2 regions of the Lysinibacillus sp. NPDC096212 genome follow, and region 2 is predicted to be linked to the other one. Evidence: riboswitches for the same ligand, from Rfam matches in the RefSeq annotation. Region 2 holds a riboswitch; the other holds the start of a gene.
What was found. Region 2 has a riboswitch for FMN ahead of ribE (riboflavin synthase). Riboswitches for the same ligand answer to the same signal wherever they lie in the genome.

Region 1 (10,477 bases), on a different contig from region 2:
AAATTAGACAGTGTAATCTATACATATGAATGTTTGTATGAAAAGCTTAGCGTCAGTTGTAGTTACTTTAAGCCGTAAATTGATAGGGGGTTTATTAACTTGGAGAAAAAGAAAAAACGTCTCGTCATTCGTACCATTATTTTGGCAGTCTTAGTCTTAGCAATTGGTTACACGGTATACGGAACAGCAACAAAGGATAAAGTAGAGTTAATAGCAGTGGGCTCTAAAGCACCAGACTTCACGTTAGTAGATTTAAACGGTGAGAAACATAAGCTGTCTGATTATAAAGGGCAGGGAGTGTTTTTGAACTTCTGGGGAACTTTTTGTCCGCCGTGTGAGAGGGAAATGCCTGCAATAAACCGTCAGTATCAAGCCTTTAAAGACCAGGGTGTACAAACATTGTCGGTCAATATCGCGGAAACAGATTTTGAAGTACAGAATTTTGTCGATAGACACAAATTAACGTTCCCAGTAGTTATTGACAAAACGAAAAGCGTTAGTACTACCTACAATGTAGGTAGTTTACCTGCAACTCTCCTTATTGATCCAGATGGTAAAGTAGTCAAAATTATTACTGGTGAAATAGCGGAGGGAAAAATTGCTTCGTACATGGAATTAGTGAAGCCAAAATAAGGAGTAAATGACTATGGAAAACATTATTTGTGCTTGTGGTCATAGTAACCCATATGGCACGAAGCTTTGTGAGAAATGTGGTCGTCCTTTAACTGAGGAAGGTAAACAAACAAAAGTTGTTGATATGCGCTATGACGGAATGGCGATTCGCTCAAAAACGTATAACGCAACAATAGTTGATAAAATTTGGAATTTCTTCTCGAATGTAAAAGTCGGGATTGCTCTTATTATTATAACGTTAGTCGCAGCGTCAATTGGAACAATACTACCGCAAGAGATGTATGTTAATGCCCCTGAACCTAGTAAAGCGGAGTATTATGAGAAAGTGTATGGTTGGTTGGGCAAATTCTATAATAATTTAGGACTTTCTAATTTGTATAGCACTTGGTGGTTCCAAATTTTAGTGGGTATGCTTGCGATATCTATTATTGTTGCGAGTTTAGACCGTGGTTTACCATTACACAAGTCTCTAAAAAATCAACGCGTTAAACGTCATGAAAGTTTCATGAAGCGTCAACGTATCGTTGCGGAAGGACAAGTGCCAAACCCTGATGAAACGCTAGATAAAGTTGAGCAAAAAATGACTGAATTAAAATATCGTGTTCGTCGTGATGGAAGCGCATTGCTAGCAGAGCGCGGCCGTTTTGCTCGATATGGCCCATACATAAATCATGTCGGTCTCATTATCTTTTTAGCAGGTGTTATGTTGCGCCTAGTACCTGGTTTTTATGTGGATGAGACGATTTGGATCCGTGAAGGTGAGACACGAGCTATACCAGGTATGGACGGCTATTTTATTAAAAATAATAAATTTATTTTGGAAACCCATGACGATAAACCTCAGGATGAGCAATCTAACCAAGGTGTCAATGCTATGGCGAAGAACTATCAAACAGACATCACATTATACAAACAACCTGACGGAGCTCTTCCTGGAGATACAGATAATCTTAAAAAATTGAGAGATTACTCTATTCGTGTCAATCATCCGTTAAAAGAAAACAGTTTTGCACTGTATCAAATGAATTATCGCCTCGACGAATTGAGACAGATGAATTTTAATTTAGTGAATAAAGCAACAGAAGAAGATTCACTAGGTCAAATTGAAATTGATTTAACGAATCCTAAAAAAGAATATGATTTAGGAAATGGTTCCTCAGTAAAGATTCTTGTGTATACACCAGATTTTTCTGGTTTTAAAGATGGTGAACCACAAACAAAAACATCAATACCAAATAACCCAGCATTTATATTTAAAATGATAACACCAGAAACTCCAAAAGGTGAAGTAAGCTTTGTAGAAATCAGGAAGCCGCCATTTGAACCACTTGGTGAAAACAAATATAGAATGAAATTCGTAGGAGCAGAGACGCGTAATTCATCAAACTTTACAATTCGTAAGGATAGTACGATACCATTGTTATTTGTCGGCGGTATTATTTTCATGATTGGTGTAGTAATTGGCTCGTATTGGAACCACCGACGTTTATGGTTACAGGTGGAGCCTGATGGTCGAGTGTTGATGGCTGCCCATGTGAATAAAAATATGTTCAGTATGAAAAAGGATTTAGATACAGTCACTACATTTGCTGGTCTACCAACATATGAAGATCAGTTAGATAAGTCAGAAGATGTCAAGAAATCCACAAAGAAAAAGGAAGGTGACAACACCTTATGAGTTTGATTGACATAAGTAGAAACCTATTATTTGTAGCATTCATAGCCTACCTAGTTGCAACTTTATTATTTGGTGGTTCGATAAAGCAATCGAATGCTACAGGAAAAAATACCGAAAAATGGGGTAAAGCGGCAATTGCTGTCACTATTGTAGGTCTACTTTCGCAGCTTGGTTATTTTGTCACTCGTTGGATTTATGCAGGGCATGCACCTGTTAGTAATATGTTTGAATTTACGACTGCGTTTGGGATGTTCATTGTTGGGGCATTCGTTTTGATTTATTTTATTTATCGCGTGACGGCTCTAGGCTTAGTAGCATTACCTGTGGCGTTATTAATAATTGCCTATGCAGCAATGTTCCCGAAAGAGGTAACTCCTTTAATGCCGTCTTTACAAAGTTACTGGTTAACAATTCATGTTATTACAGCTGCTTTGGGGCAATCACTTTTAGCAATTAGTGCGGTAGCAGGACTAATTTATTTATTAAAAGTAGTTAATTTAAAGAAACCTTCTAAACAACGTTTCTGGTTAGAAGCGGTAATGTTCTTCCTTGTAGTAGTCGTTGGTTTCGTAATTGCTACATCCGTTTTTAGTTTGATGGGTTACGATTCAACATATACTTATGTTGATAAAGAGGGTAATGGACGTCAAATTGAATACAAAATGCCGCCACTATTTGGTATGAATGAATATAAGGCGGTTGAAGAACATGGCATGTCTCCGTTAGTAGAAATGCCTCCGCTCATTAATGCGAAGAAATTAACATCAGTTGTGTGGTCATTATTAGTAGGGTCTGTTTTATATTTATTGATTCGATTAATTGCACGACGTCGAATTAGTGCGATTTTCCAACCTTTTGTCAAACGAGTAAATTTACAATTAGTTGATGAAATTGGTTATCGTTCAGTAATAATCGGCTTCCCAGTATTTACGTTAGGTGCTTTAATCTTTGCAATGATTTGGGCACAACTTTCGTGGAGTCGTTTCTGGGGATGGGATCCGAAGGAAGTATGGGCACTTATTACATGGTTATTCTATGCAGCATTCCTACACTTACGTTTATCGAAAGGCTGGGAAGGTGAAAAATCTGCATGGTTAGCATTAATTGGTTTTGGAATTATCTTATTCAACTTAATTGCTGTTAACTTGATTCTTGCAGGTTTACACTCATACGCATCAGCATAGACTAAGTTGATTTTGAGCATATATGATATTTTTACGTCGCTAGTATTGGAAAGAAGAGCCTTCTTGCTGTGGCAAGAAGGCTTTCTTTTCTTTTCAATAAGTGCTGTACCATGTACAATAGAAGGTAGAGAAAGATTAGAAGAGAGGGATCGTGAAAGTGTCAGAAAATATTTCAGTATTAGTAGTAGATGACGAGGATCGTATTCGACGCTTATTAAAAATGTATTTAGAGCGAGAAGGGTACCTTGTTGACGAGGCAGAAAATGGTGAACAAGCGATCGAAAAATCTTTGGAAAAAGAGTATCACTGTATTTTATTAGATATTATGATGCCTGAAAAAGACGGGCTTGAAGTTTGTGCGGAAATCCGTGAACGTGCAGCAACACCAATTATTTTATTAACTGCAAAAGGCGAGGAAGCGAATCGCGTACAAGGCTTTGAGCTTGGAGCAGATGATTATATTGTAAAACCATTTAGTCCTCGTGAGGTTGTGTTACGTGTGAAGGCTATATTACGCCGTTCACAAGCATTCTCACCTTCGACAAATGCTTCTTCTTCAAAAGATTTAGTTGTGTTCCAACATTTAATGATTGATCATGATGCGCACCGTGTAACAGCAGAGGGTATTGAAGTAAATTTAACGCCTAAAGAGTATGAATTGCTTTATTTCCTAGCTAAATCACCAGACAAAGTATTTGACCGTGAACAATTACTAAAAGAAGTTTGGCATTATGATTTCTTTGGCGACTTACGTACAGTTGACACACATGTAAAACGTTTACGCGAGAAGCTCAACCGTGTATCTGAAAACGCTGCAAAAATGATTGTTACTGTATGGGGCGTTGGTTACAAATTTGAGGTTGTCAATGAATAGAATATGGAACAGTGTTGTCGGGAAGCTATGGGTAACCATATTGCTTCTCGTTTCATTTGTATTGTTTGTTTTCACGGTTTTAATGCTTGAATTTCTTCAGAATTACCATATGCAACAAGCAGAAAGCTCCTTGCGTCAAACTGCAGCAACAGTTGCCAGTATAGTAGATGATAATGAAACAGCAGAATCGACTTCGGAATTATTAAAAGATATTTTACCTGAAAGTACAAATGCACTTATTGCTATTAACCATGATAGAATTTCTTTCGCTATGCAGGAAGGTGTCAATAAAAAAGAAATACAGGATATGATTTTAGCCAATAAATCGTTCCAAGAAGTTTTTCAATCAGATAAACCGATTATTAAGGAAATGATGATGCCGTCTTCTACAGACAAAGAAAAGTTGGAATCGTATGTTGTGCTTGGTTTCCCGCTAAATGTGGAAAATGCTGTACACGGGGCTGTCTTTATTTATCAAAGTCCGGATGCGCTGCATAAAACATCGAAAGAGACGACGAAAATTGTCTTTTTATCTGCTTTCATTGCCTTTGTGCTGACGACATTTTTTGCGTTTTTCCTTTCATCACGTATTACGTCACCATTACGTAAAATGCGTGAGCTGGCATTTGAAATTTCTAAAGGGAATTTTGAAGCGAAGATGCCGACTACACAAAATGATGAAATTGGCCAGCTTGCAGTTGCCTTCAATCAAATGGGCCGTCAATTGAAACACAATCTAGAAGTGATCAATCAAGAAAATGAACAGCTTTCCAATATATTAACATCGATGACAGACGCAGTTATTACGTTTAATCGTGATCGTACAATATTATTAAGTAATCCGCCAGCGGACCGTTTAATGCAAACATGGTTTGTTAATAAGGGATCACAAAGTGCGAAGCCAATTCCGCCAGAGCTTTATCATATGCTCGATCATGTACTGATGTTTGAGGATAAGCTTGAAGAAGAAATTGAGATGGATGGAAGTTACTATACGTTTACGATTAGCCCTCTTTATAGTGAGGAATCGATACGTGGAGCGGTTGCGGTTATTCGTGATATGACAGAGCAGCATCGTTTAGAAAAACTGCGTTCAGACTTTATTGCCAATGTGTCTCATGAGCTACGAACGCCAATTTCGATGCTCCAAGGCTATTCAGAGGCTCTAATGGATGATGATTTTATTCAAGATCAAGAAGAACGTAATGAAATTACAAAAATTATTTATGATGAATCGAAACGTATGGGACGTCTAGTAACAGATTTATTAGACCTTGCGCGTATGGAATCGGGGCATATGACGCTTTACAAAGATGAGCTCCCGATTAATTCAACATTTGAACGTATTACTCAAAAATTTGCACAGGTGGCAAAAGAGAAACATGTTCGTCTAATATTTGACAGTGAATTTAATGACGAAGCTTCGATTAGTATAGATGAGGATCGAATTGAACAGGTTTTAACAAATTTAGTTGATAATGCTCTTCGTCATACTGATGAAGGGTCTGTAACAGTGAAGGTTGAGCAGGAACCAACCTTTGCCAAGGTTTCTGTTCAGGATACAGGGCATGGTATTCCGCAAGAGGACTTACCATATGTCTTTGAACGTTTCTATAAAGCAGATAAGGCACGTACACGTTCTAAAGGCGGAACTGGCCTAGGTTTAGCTATAGCTAGAAATATTGTCAAGGCACATTCAGGCAATATTATGGTAGATAGTGTGCTGAAAGAGGGGACTACCTTCACGTTTTATTTACCTTTTGATTAATACTATTAAAGAGTGGTATTAATTGGATGTAACTTCTGTGGACATTTAGACGACAAATATAAATAGAACGGGGGTGGAGTGCTTTGAATGACTCCGTGTTCCATCGGTTATACGATGCATATCATCAAGACGTGTTCCAGTTTCTTATTTATTTAGTAAAAAACCGTACACTTGCTGAGGATTTAGCGCATGAGGTTTATGTTCGTGTATTGCGCTCATATGATCAGTTCGCAGGAAATAGCAGTGAAAAGACTTGGCTTTTTGCTATTGCTAAAAATGTCGCTATTGATCATTTTAGAAAGCAGGCTGTACGTCAAAAACATTCACTTGATTTTTTTGATTGGGAAACGGAACAGCTACATTCAACCACACCATCACCGGAGGACGTATTGCAGGCCAGTGATGAATTTATGCAGGTGCAAGTAGCACTCGAACACTGTACAGGTGACCAAAAAATGGTCATTATTATGCGCTACTTTCAAGACTTATCGATTGCAGAAACTGCACAAATACTAGATTGGACAGAAGCGAAGGTAAAAACCACTCAGCATCGTGCCATTAAATTTTTACGGCAACAGCTACAACAGGTTAGAGAACAGGAGGCGAAACGGCAATGACACATAACCAATTTGATGATGATCAACTTGAGCATCTATTAAATAATGCCCCTAAGCTTTCTGACCGCCGTTCAAAAGAAGAAATATTAAATCGATTATTGACAGATGCTCGCTTGCAGGATAATGTCCATCTTCAAGAAGCTATACAACAACCAATAGATGATGAAATAACATCGCAAGAGCAACAACACAGTATTCCTACGCAACAAGAAAGTACCGAGACTGCAACAACAAAGAAGAAAGTTCGTAAATGGCCAATCTTTATGAGTGTTGCAGCAGTTTTCGCTTTAACAGTAATTACAGGCTCTATGTTCATGAATCATAATGATGCAAAATTAGACCAGGCTAATGCTCCTGAAACCTCTCAATATTCAACATCGCAGGATAGTCGAGCAGCGAAAAGCTTTGTCAACCAGGATAAGATTATGGAATCCAACAACATAGTAGCAAAACATTCAAGGATTATGTCTCTACGATCATCTGTTTATGAGGAAGATTTAACAGAAGCAGTAGTGTTTCATATTGGTTTGGCAAATCGTGATAAGAAAAGCGTACCGATGACGTATATCATTCCAAATGAACGAGTTGCCACTGATTTTCCGAAGAAAAAGCCTACAACATTACAAATGTATGAAAAGTATGCGCCGCAAATTGATGAGAAAGCAAATGGTTTTACTAACTATCATCCATATAAAGGAGAATTGAAGGAGAAGGGCGATAAACTAGTTCATGTATTGCCGGAGAAAAATGATTATGATGTTGCTTCAGCAGATACTAATGAATATTTAGAGACTTTACAGGATACATTCTCAGATTCAGAGTATAAAGATATTGAGTTTGAAAATCCTGATGGTACAGCCTACAAATTTTCCAAGGAAGAAGAGCCAAGTAATCCTAAGGCATTAACAAGCTCAAATCATTTTAATTATTATTTATATAAAGATGAAAATGGAGCTGAATATTTATCACCCGATTCTCGTAAGACTTTTCCCACTGTAACAGAAGCGCTTACCGATATGCGAAATAAAAATGATGATGTATACGTTTCAGTTGTACCAGAAAATATAGCATACACTGTAAAAGAAGTAGCAGAAGGCGTTATTGTTACATTTGATGAGCCGCTTGATTTAACGACCATGGATACTGTTCGTGCAACTCAACTGATAGAAGCTATGATGCTCACTGCTGCAAGCTTTGATCAACAAATACGTTTAGACAATGTTGTACAGGAAACCTGGGAAGGATTTGATTTAAAAAAATTCTTGCCAAAGCCTGTAGGAGCCAATAAACGATATATGCCATAAACAGCCTAACAACAAATAGACGAACAGAACATAAATAAATTTTTGGAGCATTCTCGCCACTATATGTGCGTGAATGCTCTTGTCATTTAACTTAGCAATTATTTTCAGTAGCGAAAGCGAAGCGTCACCTACGAAGTCTCTCGCCTCTATAGGTGATGAGATGAATAAGGATTTAAGCTACTTTTCACGAGTATTTATTAAAGCATACAAGTTTAATCGGATTTTTTTAAAGCAAAGCTATTTACTTTTCTCTAATAATTCATTATAGTAAGGCTATGAAATAAAAAAATAATGATTCATCTTCGGGGCAGGGTGAAAATCCCGACCGGCGGTAATAGAGTTGTAAATCGCTAATGTTTCCTTTAAGACATATTAGCTCGCATGATTTACTAAAGGCTCTTCAGCCCGCGACCTGTGCAAATAATTTTTTTGCATGGCTGACTTGGTGCAATTCCAAGGCCGACAGTTAAAGTCTGGATGGGAGAAGATGGAGGTGCGATCGTCATTCATTGTTATGAATTTAGCTATGTACGAGCGTTTTTTCGATGTGGTTTCACACAGCGTATGCTCAGAAAATAGTTAATTAATGGCGTTTTTTAATCATGCCTATTCTCCCTTATGCTCTTTTGCATAAGGGTTTTTTCATGATAATAATTGATTAGGTCGTAACCTTTCTTCTTGCGAGATTGAATCAGCAAAGAGGAGAGAGTTTTCTATGAAGAAAAATGTTAAACTTCAATCGTATATTACGATTGGTATGCTGAGCAGTATTTCGTTTTTATTAATGCTTTTTAATTTCCCGATTCCGCCATTTCCAATGTTTTTGGAAGTGGACTTCAGTGATATGCCAGCATTACTAGCAGCAATCACTATGGGACCTGTAGCGGGGATTTTAGTAGAATTATTTAAAAATGTGTTGGACTGGGTTTTCTCAGGCACGCCAACGGGAGTACCGGTAGGACATATCGCGAACTTTGCAACAGGTATTTTATTTATTTTACCAGTGAGCTTTGTTTTTAATCGCTCCAAAACAGTTAAGGGCCTTATCGGAGGTTTAGCTGCTGGAACAATTGTAATGGCAGTAGGAATGAGCATCCTTAACTATGCAGTATTTTTACCTATGTACACTTACTTTTTAGGTATGGAGCCTGTTGTAGGTGATTCACTATATAAAATGATCGTAGCTGGTATTTTGCCATTTAACATTGTGAAAGGTATTTTAATTACTATCATCATGGCATTACTATTCACAACAATGCGTAAATGGATTGATCATCAGCGTTCTATGTATTTAACAAAATAATTAGGATGAGACCTCGAGCTGTTAAGCGTTCGAGGTTTTTTATGTAGAATGGTTGAGGTGTTGGATAATATTACGCAAAAGTAACATATAGAATTAATGTAGTCGACTGTATTATTTTATTGTAGAATAAGGAAGAGTTGAGTAAGTTAGAGGAGTTTGAAGAGATGAGTGAAAAAAAGAGTCAGTGGTCTAGTAAACTAGGCTTTATTTTAGCATCGGCTGGAGCTGCAATCGGACTGGGGGCAATTTGGAAGCTTCCATATGTTACTGGACAAAGTGGCGGGGGAGCATTTTTCCTGATTTTTGTGCTATTTACATTGTTGATTGGTTTACCGATGTTATTATCAGAATATATTTTAGGTCGTGGTACACAGTCTGAGGCTGTGACTGCCTATAAAAAAATTGCACCTACTAAAACAGGTTGGGCTTGGGTTGGTCGTATGGGTGTGCTCGGCTGTTTTTTATTATTAAGTTTTTATAGTGTTGTAGGAGGTTGGATTTTTATATATAGTGGCCTTGGTGTGACTGGGGCTGTTATTGATCCTTCCGTGGATCCTAGTGAACTATTTGCAAAGATTGTAGGAACACCTTGGATTACATTGCTAGGTTTAGGGCTGTTTACGCTAGTAAATGTATTAGTCATTTCACTTGGCGTGCAAAATGGTATAGAGAAGGCCAATAAGTGGATGATGCCTTTATTATTCATTATGTTTATTGTGCTTGTTGTGAGGGCTTTAACATTAGATGGAGCAATGGAAGGGGTTAAATTCTTCTTGTGGCCTGACTTTTCTAATATAACTGGAAAGGCTATATTGGAAGCGTTAGGGCAGTCCTTCTTTGGCTTAGCAGTAGGATTTTCTTGTCTTGTGACGTACAGCTCCTATTTAAAGAAAGATGTGAGCTTACCTAATTCCGCAGGCTCTGTTGTTCTTCTCACTGTGCTTGTATCGTTTTTAGCAGGATTAGCCATTTTCCCTGTTGTATTTGCTTTTGATTTAGAACCGGCATCTGGACCAGGCTTATTATTTACGGTTCTGCCAACAGCATTTAGTCAAATGCCATTTGGTGAAATATTCTTAGCGATGTTTTTATTATTATTTTTATTCGCAACGCTAA
Region 2 (10,477 bases):
CGGAAGTGATTAAAGTTTTAATTTCTGCTTGATATGTATCTTCTGTCGCTTCAACTTCCTCCGCCACTTCTTTTTGATACCATCTCTGTAAGAAGAAAACTGAGCCAATCACGATTAAAATAAGTACACCATTAAAAATAAAGACTAAAAGATTGTCTTCGATCACTTTTCCCTTAATGTCATTTAATGTGTCTGCACTAATATCAATTCCTATGTATGCAATAACCGCCCCTGTTTCATCCTTAATCGGTGCACCAACAGTTAAGTAGGAGCCATATATAGAATCTTGTATTACATCTGTTATAAATGTTTCTCCATTATAAGCTTTTTGCACTTGTGTCTCGGGTACTGTACAGTCCATTCCGATATAAAAGCCTTTAACTTCACTTGGTAAACCCATAATCATTGCTTTGGATACCTTAGGATTTTCAATATCTAATGTATAAACAAATAAAGCACCTATTTTTACTCTTGCATCGTTTAAGTAGCTTCTTATTTGCCAATAATACTCATTTTCCTCGGGGTTATCTAAAAATTGTTTGTACGCCTCTACATCAATAGTAGATGCGATAGAAATAGCCGCTTTCAGACTTTGGTTCGCTATTGACTCTTCTACTGTCTTTTTCATTTTTATATAAGATGTAAAGATGTTTAAACTTGTAAACAGTACTAATAAGAGAGTTGATAGTATTAAAATTAGTTTTATTTTTCGTGTTTTCATACAAACTGGTACTTCCTTATCTATAGACATGAATAATGCCTTAATTTAGTTGGGCTTGGCTTTCGCAAATACAAAAATCTTTGCCGAAGTTAACATCATGTCATACTCTCCACTGGGGAAATGATTTCAATCCATTATTGTAAACTTCTTTTTTATGGTTGTTCAATTATGCCTCAGCATAATTACTTCCGGAATCAGCTTGGGTAAATGCATACGATTCAGGATTCTTCGCCTCTCTAAATAACAATATTCGTTCTTATCTTATCATCCCAAGAGAGTTTTGACTATTACCAACCCACATTTATCGCCACTTACTTTTTTGGGCTATCTCCTTCCCATTATTGACGTTGGAGAAGTCTGTCTGGAACTGATAAAATGCTAAAACAATTTTTATTTTTCGAGCGAAACATCGTTCCAGTCGCAACCATTAGTTTAATAATCCTTCTCTAGAAAGTAAACTAAAAAGGAGAAGAATTTTTATCATGCCCCCTCCTTATTATATATTGCTTATTCCATTCCATCTTTGTAGTTTAAATCAATCCAACCTTTTAACTTTTTAGGAAGCGTTAGAGCTTCGTTCAAATAATCTTTAAAAGAAATTGTTATCGGTTCTGCGTCCTCCCCTATTCCAACGATAACTTCTAGAAGCTTTGGCGAATAAACTACAGTATGTAATGTGCCAAAGTATTGTTGATAGTGTTTGAAAAATAACGGAGAATTTCCATTATTAAAATGTCGGTATGCAGCGATTGTAGTCAAATTCTTTTCTATTAAATTATTTATAAAATGTTTTCGATTGACGGACCCTTGAATGTTTTTCTTATTTTTCTCTTTCATACTCGTTGTTTGAAAATGATTCGTACAAATTAACGGATTTTCATATCTTAATTCCTGCTTATGTGGAGAAGCTTCTACTACTATAGATTGTCCGCTTTGATCTGTCATTGAGTAATTGTAACAATAACCATGTGGGAGTTCTGTAATTAATTTAAGTGCTTCTTCAATATTTTTACATTGCTCTAATAATATTCGGACAATCGTTGAAGCGATAAAGCCCTCACCATGGTAATCATTGTTGACAAAATGCAGACCGACAACTAGCCCATATTCATTCATCCCATCAAGTCTACCGATAATTTGTTGGCTAAATCCAACACTTGCACATCCATTCATTGGATTAGAAAATACAAGTCTTGCATCATACAATGTTGGACTAAAATCATAGTTTCTAATATAATTTCCATCTAGCACAAAAGATGTACAGCCCATTTCAGGAAAGGTAATATTATAGCCACTATATATATCAATGACAGAATCCAGCGTTTGAGCTAATCCAACGGCCAATCCTTCCATTTCTTGCAAAAGACTAGGGGAATGAAATTGTAGTAGTTGTTTTGCCATTTGGACATTTATAAAATTCAGAGATTCATTCTGTATTGGATGAGAAGTTGACAGTAGTTCTTTACTTTGCTGAAGCCCAATTTGATAGTAACTGCCCCTTACATTTATAACTTTTACGATCAATTCTTCATAAGATCTCATTACTTTTCTCTCCTTACCTACTGTAATTGGTTTTCTATATTCATCTTAAAGCTTCAAGTAAATATAAGGTCAAGAAATAAAAAGATCAGGCCTATAAAAGCCTGATCTCTACATTCTAAATATTTATTTTTTCCTACTCGATGTCTTTGTCTCATCCTGTACATTTAAGAATTTGGGTCGCGTACGATAACCTGCAGGAGATAAGCGAACTAAAGATCTTTTAATGTCCGTCCAATCTAAATCTGCGCCCATACTTAAGTACGGAACACCTAATACTCGTAAGTTTGCGGTATAAAGAAGTATGAAAAACACCGAAATGAAGAATCCAAATAATCCTAAAAAGGCAGATGCTAAAATGATGATTACCCTGAGAATGCTCATCGCTGTTACGATGGACTGATTGACAAGTGTATAGGCTGCAATACTTGAAGTAGCTATAACTACAATCATGGAAGCGCTCGTAACACCCGATTTAATAGCTGCATCTCCAATAATTAATCCCCCGACAACACTTATTGAACCACTGATAACATTGGGTAGATGAATATTTGCTTCTCGAAATAATTCGAACATAAAAAGCATCATTAATATTTCAAGAGTAGTTGGAAATGGGAGTCCCATTCTTGATTCAACGACAGTTGCCAATAGGATGAATGGCAGTTGTTCTTGATGGTGGGTCGTTAATGCAAGCCAAAAACCTGGTAAAAGTATACTTATTAAGATAGCTATTATTCGTAGTATACGCTCCATAGAACTTACAATAATCGGATACTCATTATCCTCACCGGATTTAAAAAGTAACATTGAATTAGCCGGGGTAATGATGGCATATGATACTCCATCAACTATAATGATAATGCGTCCTCTACTTAAAGCTTGTACAGCAAAATCAGGGCGTCCAGTATAATCGTGTCTAGGTAGAATTTTTGCACTTTGCTCAATTCTCTCCATCAATAAATCCCCACTAAATACAACATCCGTATCAATTCGTTGCAGCTGTAGTTTTATTTGCTCAAGCATTTTTTGATTGACGATATCTTCAAAATAAAGTACAGCTACAGTTGTTTTGGATCGTTTACCAAGTTCATATGTCTCAACACTTAATGAATTAGTAGGAATCCGTTTTCGTAATAAAGCAATATTGATAAAAACATCCTCAATAAAATCATCTCTCGGACCTTTGACAACTAATTCAAGGGTTGTTTCTTTAGGCTCTCGATTCGGTTTTTTAGCGATATAGCTTGAATATAACAAATTCATATCTTCAAAATAAAGTAAAACATGTCCTTTATAAACTCTTGTAATAGCTTCATCTTTACTTGTTATTTTCTGAAGATGGGGAACGTGTAAATTGTTTTGTATATGTTCTTCTAACATTTCCTCTGTTGTTGCAGTAAATAATGATTGAACTCGTTGCACAATAACGGTCTGCAGTAACCGCTCATCAACCATCGCTTCACATTTTATCAAATGTACTTTATGTTGCTGAAAGGAATACTCTTGGAATATCACATCAGCAGAGCGTTGAAATAGTGACTTCAAAGATTTCAAATTTAATTCTTGTTCCATTGAAGAAATATCCATCAACTCCTACTGAGCCAGCCCCTAATTAGTACATTTATGAGTAATAACATAAATACACTTACGGATATTTTCCCCATTGTCTAAAAAAATATTCAAGAAAACTTTAATGTTTATAATACTTTTTCAGAATAATTCATCTGCGAAATTTTCATACTATTATTAGGAAAAATTTATCCAATCATCTTCTTTAAATTTGCCATTTCAATAGCGGACATTGCTGCATCATAGCCTTTATTTCCTGATTTAGTCCCTGCACGCTCAATCGCTTGTTCAATATTTTCTGTAGTTACAATGCCAAAAATAACAGGTACATTTGTAGTTAGTGACACATTTGCAATTCCTTTTGCTGATTCATTACATACATAATCATAATGTGTTGTTGAGCCACGGATTACTGTACCTAATCCAATAATTGCATCATATTTCTTTGTTTCAGCTAACTGTTTCGCGATGAATGGCACTTCAAATGCACCAGGAACCCATGCTACATCGATAGAATTCTCATCCACACCATGACGCTTTAAACCATCTAATGCACCGTCTAATAATTTGCTTGTAATAAATTCGTTGAAACGACCAACTACTACTGCTATTTTTAAATCCGTACCAATTAATTGTGCTTCAAATGTTTTAACCATTTTGAATCTCTCCTTTATTATTTAGTCTAATCATCATAACGTGGGGTTGATTTCCGTTCCGACTGGGCGCTTTGTTATTGCTGTCGCTACGCTTTCGCGCAGAGCAGAGCTTCCTGAGGGCGTCCGATGAGCCCCTTCGCTTGCGCTCCAGGGTCTCGGGCCAACACGATGTTGATCACGAATTATCACAGGACGTGATGGTTTTAGCCTTCGTTCCTCTATCCGCTAATCCTCAAGGAGTCGCCCAGTCTCCACTCCAATCAACTTATATACATAAAGTACGTTTTAACAAATGTCATTCCAAACTTTTGTTGATGATCCTTTATATTGTCTGTGTGTTTTCTTCCATTATTTGTTTAAGACGATAAGTGGCCAATGCTTCAATTGAAATCATTTTTAAATCATGTTGCGCTGCATATTTAACAAGGTCATTAAAGCGTAGCATTTTGCCATTGTCCCCCATAATTTCACAAATAATGCCCGCAGGAATACTATGACACAGCTTGGCCAAATCAATTGTAGCTTCCGTATGTCCTCTACGCTCTAATACACCATTGTCCTTTGCAATTAACGGGAATACATGGCCCGGTCTACGAAAATCCGCAGCTTTTGCCTGTGGTTTTAGCATTTTTTGTATAGTCATTGCCCGTTCAAAGGCGCTAATTCCAGTTGTTGTGTCTACATGATCTATACTAACGGTAAATGCCGTTTGATGATTATCAGTATTAATACTAACCATTGGCTTTAATGCTAATTTTTGTGCAAGCTCCTGTGAAATCGGCGTACAAATAAGACCTCTTCCATAGGTCGCCATAAAGTTAATCGTTTCTGGGGTCATAAATTCCGCAAGTGCGAGTAAGTCCCCTTCGTTTTCTCGGTCCTCATCATCTACTACGATAATCATCTTCCCTTGTTTTAAATCCTCTATTGCTTCTTCAATTGAATGTAGCAATATCGCCACCTCCAGTTCTTAAAGTGTTATTAGATCAATTATGCCTCGGCATAATTGCGTCCGGATTGCTTAGGCCTGCAAGCATGACGTTGGTCACTCAACCGTTTCCACAGAACGTGGCGTTCTTAGACTAAGTTCCTCTATTTCAGCGGATGTTTTTTGTACCGAAAGCGTAGCGACAGGTACAGATGTTTTGGCTTCGCTGAAAGAAGTTAAAACCCGTTTTTTGCTAAGAAGTCTCTTGAAATGGTTGGTTCCTGTCCATACTTAAGTTGATGCAAAATGTATTTTCCAACTAAATCGGTTTCTATATTGACGAGATCACCAATTTTTTTCATACCTAAAATTGTTTCCTTGTATGTGTGAGGTATCAGTGATACTGTGACACCGTTTTTCTCAACCTGAAAGAGTGTTAGACTCGTTCCGTCAATTGTGATGGAGCCCTTTGGAATACAGTAGCTCGTTAACTCCTTCGATAGTTCAATATCAATATAGACTGCATTTGCTAATGGCCGCTTGCGCACTATTTTCCCTACCCCGTCAACATGTCCGGATACAAAATGACCACCGAAACGTCCATTAGCTGACATAGCGCGTTCTAAATTTACCGGATCTCCAACTGCGAGCTGCTGTAAATTTGTTGCGCTCACTGTTTCAGGCATTACATCCATCGTTAGCTCTTGTTCATTAAAATATATCACTGTTAAACAAACACCATTGACCGCTATACTGTCCCCTAGCTTTACATCCTCTACCATTTTCTTTGAAATAACGGTGATTTTCATACTTTGTCGATCGCTTTGCATGGTTTTTACGGTGCCAATATCCTCAACAATTCCTGTAAACATTTTTTCACCTGCTTTCATTCATTTAATAATTTCCGCTCAAACAAAAAACCCCTTAGAATAAAGGGGTTTGGGAGTTCATATACATAAGACGTCAACAAATAAACCTTATGGATATAATATTTTTTCCATAGGCTGTCATCTCATCGTTCTTCTCCCATCCAGACTGTCACTGTCGGTTTTGGATTTGCACCAAATCAGCTTGCGCTCACGGACTTTGAATTTCTTCATCACCGCCGATTGGGAATTTCACCCTACCCCGAAGAACTACTGCTATTCAATTTTTTAGCCAAATAAAACAAAAACTACTTCCCGACTATAAAATGGGAAGTAGTTAACATAAAAGCATACTCAAATACACCTTATAAACTCAAGCGAATTTAAAAAGCTCACACTTTTACCCTTCTCCCATCCAGACTATAACTGTCGGTTTTGGATTTGCACCAAATCAGCTTGCGCTCACGGACTTTGAATTTCTTCATCACCGCCGATTGGGAATTTCACCCTACCCTGAAGGATATTTTTATTTAGCTAGTTCTTACGATAACACTAATTTATTTTATTATCCAGATAATTCTTTATAAATTTTTTCTATAATTCATTTCACATTCGCAAGTTTGCCTATCGTTGCGTTTGTAAATTGCTACAAAAACAATAAATTTATACAGTCAAACTACCATCAACAGAGACAACAGCACCAGCCATGAAGCTTGCTTTATCTGATGCTAAGAATAGGACCGCTTCTGCAACTTATTCTGGTTCACCATGGCGTCCCATACATACACGTGACATTTCTTCTGGTACGTACCCTGTTTTTTCAAGTGTTTCACCAACACTTTGAAATAATGGTGTAACGATGCCGCCTGGACACACAGCATTAATACGAATACTTTTATTTGCATACTCGACCGTGACGCCTTTCGTTAAACCGATTACCGCATGTTACTTGCGGAATATACAGCGATACTGTGTTCTGAACGAATACCTGCCGATGAAGCAGTATTAATAATCGATCCTTTATCCTGCTTTTCCATTACTGGATTAACACATTTCATGCCAAACCATTCCTCTTTTGATTAAATACTGCCTAACCTGGCCAGTATCAATTCAACTATCGCGTCCTGAATAATGGCGATTTCTCCTATATTTTTTCGCTTCCTTCACATGCTATGTTGTACCATCCCATTTGTCATAAGCAAAAAATTAATAAACACTTACATAATGAATAACAATAATTTAATTATGCTAAAACTAACTAAGTAAGCTAAAATCTACTATATAATTAAGGAACCTCTATTCAATTAGCACGTTACTTTATAATGGCATTTTTTAAATCTGCTTGACATTAAAAAATTAGTGATATTGTGAGTCATTTTCGTGCCATTTTAACAATGAACGCATAAGTACAATCAGATTCCTTTCTCACATTGGAGGCTTTTTATTGCAAAACATCTTGAAAAAAAAATCTAAATTTATATTTTATACCTTTATCGCAATTTGCTTTATCGCTTCTGTTTTTTTCGTTTATCACAACGAAGCATTTTATGATCGTCCAATTGCGGAAGTTATAAAAACGGAATTAAAAGAATCAAACCCTGTAACAGATATGTATGAAAATGAAGATCATTTATATACTCAGCAAATTACAGCTGTATTAAAAAATGGTGAAAAAAAAGGTAAGCTTATTCATTTTACAAATGAGTATTCAGCATCTGGGGCTTTTGATCAAGAGTACCATGTTGGGAATAAATTATTTGTTTCCATTAAAGTAAATACAGACAAAAATGGAGATTTAACTGGGGCTATTTTAGACGTGAAACGTGATCAGTTTGTCTTGATAGTGGCGTGGATTTTTATTTTTGCTTTGCTAATTGTCGGTAAAAGACAAGGATTATTTTCAATCATCAGTTTAATTGTAAATTCGCTTGTATTATCATACGCTTTGGATTTATATATAAATTCTAATATAAATTTGATATTTATTAGCGGGGTATGTGTTCTTTTATTTACGGTCATTTCTTTAATTCTCATTAACGGCTTGAATGAAAAAACATATGCAGCGATAATGGCAACACTTATAGGAACATTTATTTCTATATTGATTAGCGCTTTAGTTTTGTGGATTACATCCGAGAATGGGCTTCGATATGAAGAAATGCAATTTTTAACGCGACCATATCGAGTGATTTTTATGGCTGGCTTATTTATTGGAGCACTAGGAGCTGTAATGGATGTCTCCATCACAATGGCTTCTTCAATGTTCGCTTTATTTGAGCAAAACGAAGAAATATCTGACCAAGCATTGAAAACCTCAGGGATGGACATCGGGAAAGACATTATGGGAACGATTACAAGTATTTTGTTTTTTGTTTATATTTGTGGCTCAATCCCTATGTTGATTTTATATTTAAAAAACTCTTATCCATTAGGGCAAACACTTTCCATGAATCTTTCATTAGAATTAGCTAGGGCCCTAGCAGGTGGAATCGGTGTTGTCTTAACGATTCCAATCAGTTTATACACTTCTATTTTTTTCATTAATCGAAAGAGGGCAAAATAATGAATGTATTAGTATGGTTAACTGCCATTTTATTCATATTGATGATTGTTATCGGTGGAAAAAAAGGAGTACGATCTTTTCTATCTTTATTTTTAAACTTTGGAGTACTCTTTATCACCATCTTTTTAATGACCAATCAGAAAAATAGTCCAATTATATTAACGCTCATTGCCTGTACCGTCATTAGCTGGATTAGCTTATTTTTTATTAATGAAATGAGTAGTAAAACAGTAACTGCATTCATTTCTACAATGATTACGATTGTAATTTTATTACTATTCATTGTTTTTGTAACGGAGAAATCAATGATTCGAGGATTCGGGGAAGAATCCTCTGAAGAGATTAGCATATTTTCTCTTTATATTGGCGTCAATTTTGTGCAAATTGGAGCTTCCGTTATTATTATGAGTACGATTGGAGCAATTTTGGATGTTGCCATTTCTATTGCTACTTCCATGCATGAGATTCTTCATCATAATCCGTTAATTAGCAGAAAAAAATTATTTACATCAGGTTTAAGCATTGGAAGGGACATTTTAGGTACAGATACAAATACATTATTTTTCGCTTTCTTTGGTGGATATTTAAGCTTGCTCATTTGGTTCAAAGATTTATCTTATTCAATTGGTGAAATCATTAATTCTAAAGTATTTGCCACTGAACTTATTATGATATTTTGCGCAGGTATTGGAATCGCACTTATCATTCCTATCACTTCCTCGGTAAATGCATATTATTTAACAAAAAAACGAGATACAACATCACAAGATGCTTCATAATAGTCGTACCTGTCATCCAGCTCAATACTAACGGATGACAGGTACTTTTTTTGTCCATTCAACTACATAAAAACTGTATAGATAATTTCATTATTGATTTCGACACATTTTTCGGTACAATTTTTACCAAAGAAGTTGCCATAAGCCCCTTTACCCTGAAAAAATATTTACCCATTCGAAAAAAAATTATTCATCTGGGGTCATTTATAATACGCTGTTACATATTCTGTATAATCATGTCATTATTTTAAAATAGGCAGTAACATTTTCAAGAAAAAGACGTCTTTACAATTAGATGATTAAAGGAGAAAGTTTGTCATGAAATATATTATCTTTGATTTTGATGGAACACTGGCTGATTCAACAGCAGTGTTTACATCAGCTTGGAATACGATTGCGCAAAAGTATAAATTTAAAGGAATAGAGTTAAAGGAAATCGAATCATTAAAAAAACTATCTATAGCGGAACGCAGTAAATTATTCGACTTCCCTATGTATAAATTGCCCATGATTTTACCACAGTTTTATCGCCTGTACCGCCAGTCATTAAATGATGTTCACCTTTATGATGGTATTAAAGAAGTCCTTACGGAAATTGATCAAAGAGGCTATAAAATCCTTATTATTTCCTCCAATTCACAGGAGAACATTTTAGAATTTCTAAAAATGAACGGTATTCATTGTGTGTCAAATGTTCTTTCTTCAAACCGTATTTTTGGAAAGGATAAAGTGATAAAAAGTTTTTTAAAGGACTCAGGCATTACACCTTCAGAAGTTATATACATTGGTGATGAACAAAGAGATATTGTAGCCTGCAAAAAAGTGGGCGTGCCTATTATTTGGGTTAGTTGGGGAT

Region 1: it holds a riboswitch for FMN, as region 2 does, so the genes downstream of both, ACIQ7T_RS17335 (ECF transporter S component) here and ribE (riboflavin synthase) in region 2, are expected to answer to the same signal.

Annotation. Positions count from the first base shown of each region.
Region 1 covers NZ_JBIWFQ010000018.1:68,096-78,572, reverse strand. Annotated here, with positions in the region: gene resA (thiol-disulfide oxidoreductase ResA) at 100-633, shown strand; gene resB (cytochrome c biogenesis protein ResB) at 647-2,311, shown strand; gene ccsB (c-type cytochrome biogenesis protein CcsB) at 2,308-3,495, shown strand; gene ACIQ7T_RS17355 (response regulator transcription factor) at 3,653-4,369, shown strand; gene ACIQ7T_RS17350 (ATP-binding protein) at 4,362-6,137, shown strand; gene sigX (RNA polymerase sigma factor SigX) at 6,221-6,754, shown strand; gene ACIQ7T_RS17340 (RNA polymerase subunit sigma) at 6,751-8,058, shown strand; FMN riboswitch at 8,353-8,551, shown strand; gene ACIQ7T_RS17335 (ECF transporter S component) at 8,774-9,361, shown strand; gene ACIQ7T_RS17330 (sodium-dependent transporter) at 9,526-10,477, shown strand, end outside.
Region 2 covers NZ_JBIWFQ010000003.1:226,595-237,071, reverse strand. Annotated here, with positions in the region: gene ACIQ7T_RS04555 (GHKL domain-containing protein) at 1-721, opposite strand, end outside; gene ACIQ7T_RS04550 (C45 family autoproteolytic acyltransferase/hydrolase) at 1,229-2,263, opposite strand; gene ACIQ7T_RS04545 (spore germination protein) at 2,387-3,832, opposite strand; gene ribH (6,7-dimethyl-8-ribityllumazine synthase) at 4,018-4,485, opposite strand; partial or broken gene ribB (3,4-dihydroxy-2-butanone-4-phosphate synthase) at 4,847-5,437, opposite strand; gene ribE (riboflavin synthase) at 5,650-6,285, opposite strand; FMN riboswitch at 6,428-6,553, opposite strand; FMN riboswitch at 6,679-6,804, opposite strand; gene ACIQ7T_RS04525 (hypothetical protein) at 7,033-7,170, opposite strand; gene ACIQ7T_RS04520 (SDR family NAD(P)-dependent oxidoreductase) at 7,215-7,337, opposite strand; gene ACIQ7T_RS04515 (YibE/F family protein) at 7,724-8,842, shown strand; gene ACIQ7T_RS04510 (YibE/F family protein) at 8,842-9,621, shown strand; gene ACIQ7T_RS04505 (HAD hydrolase-like protein) at 9,940-10,477, shown strand, end outside.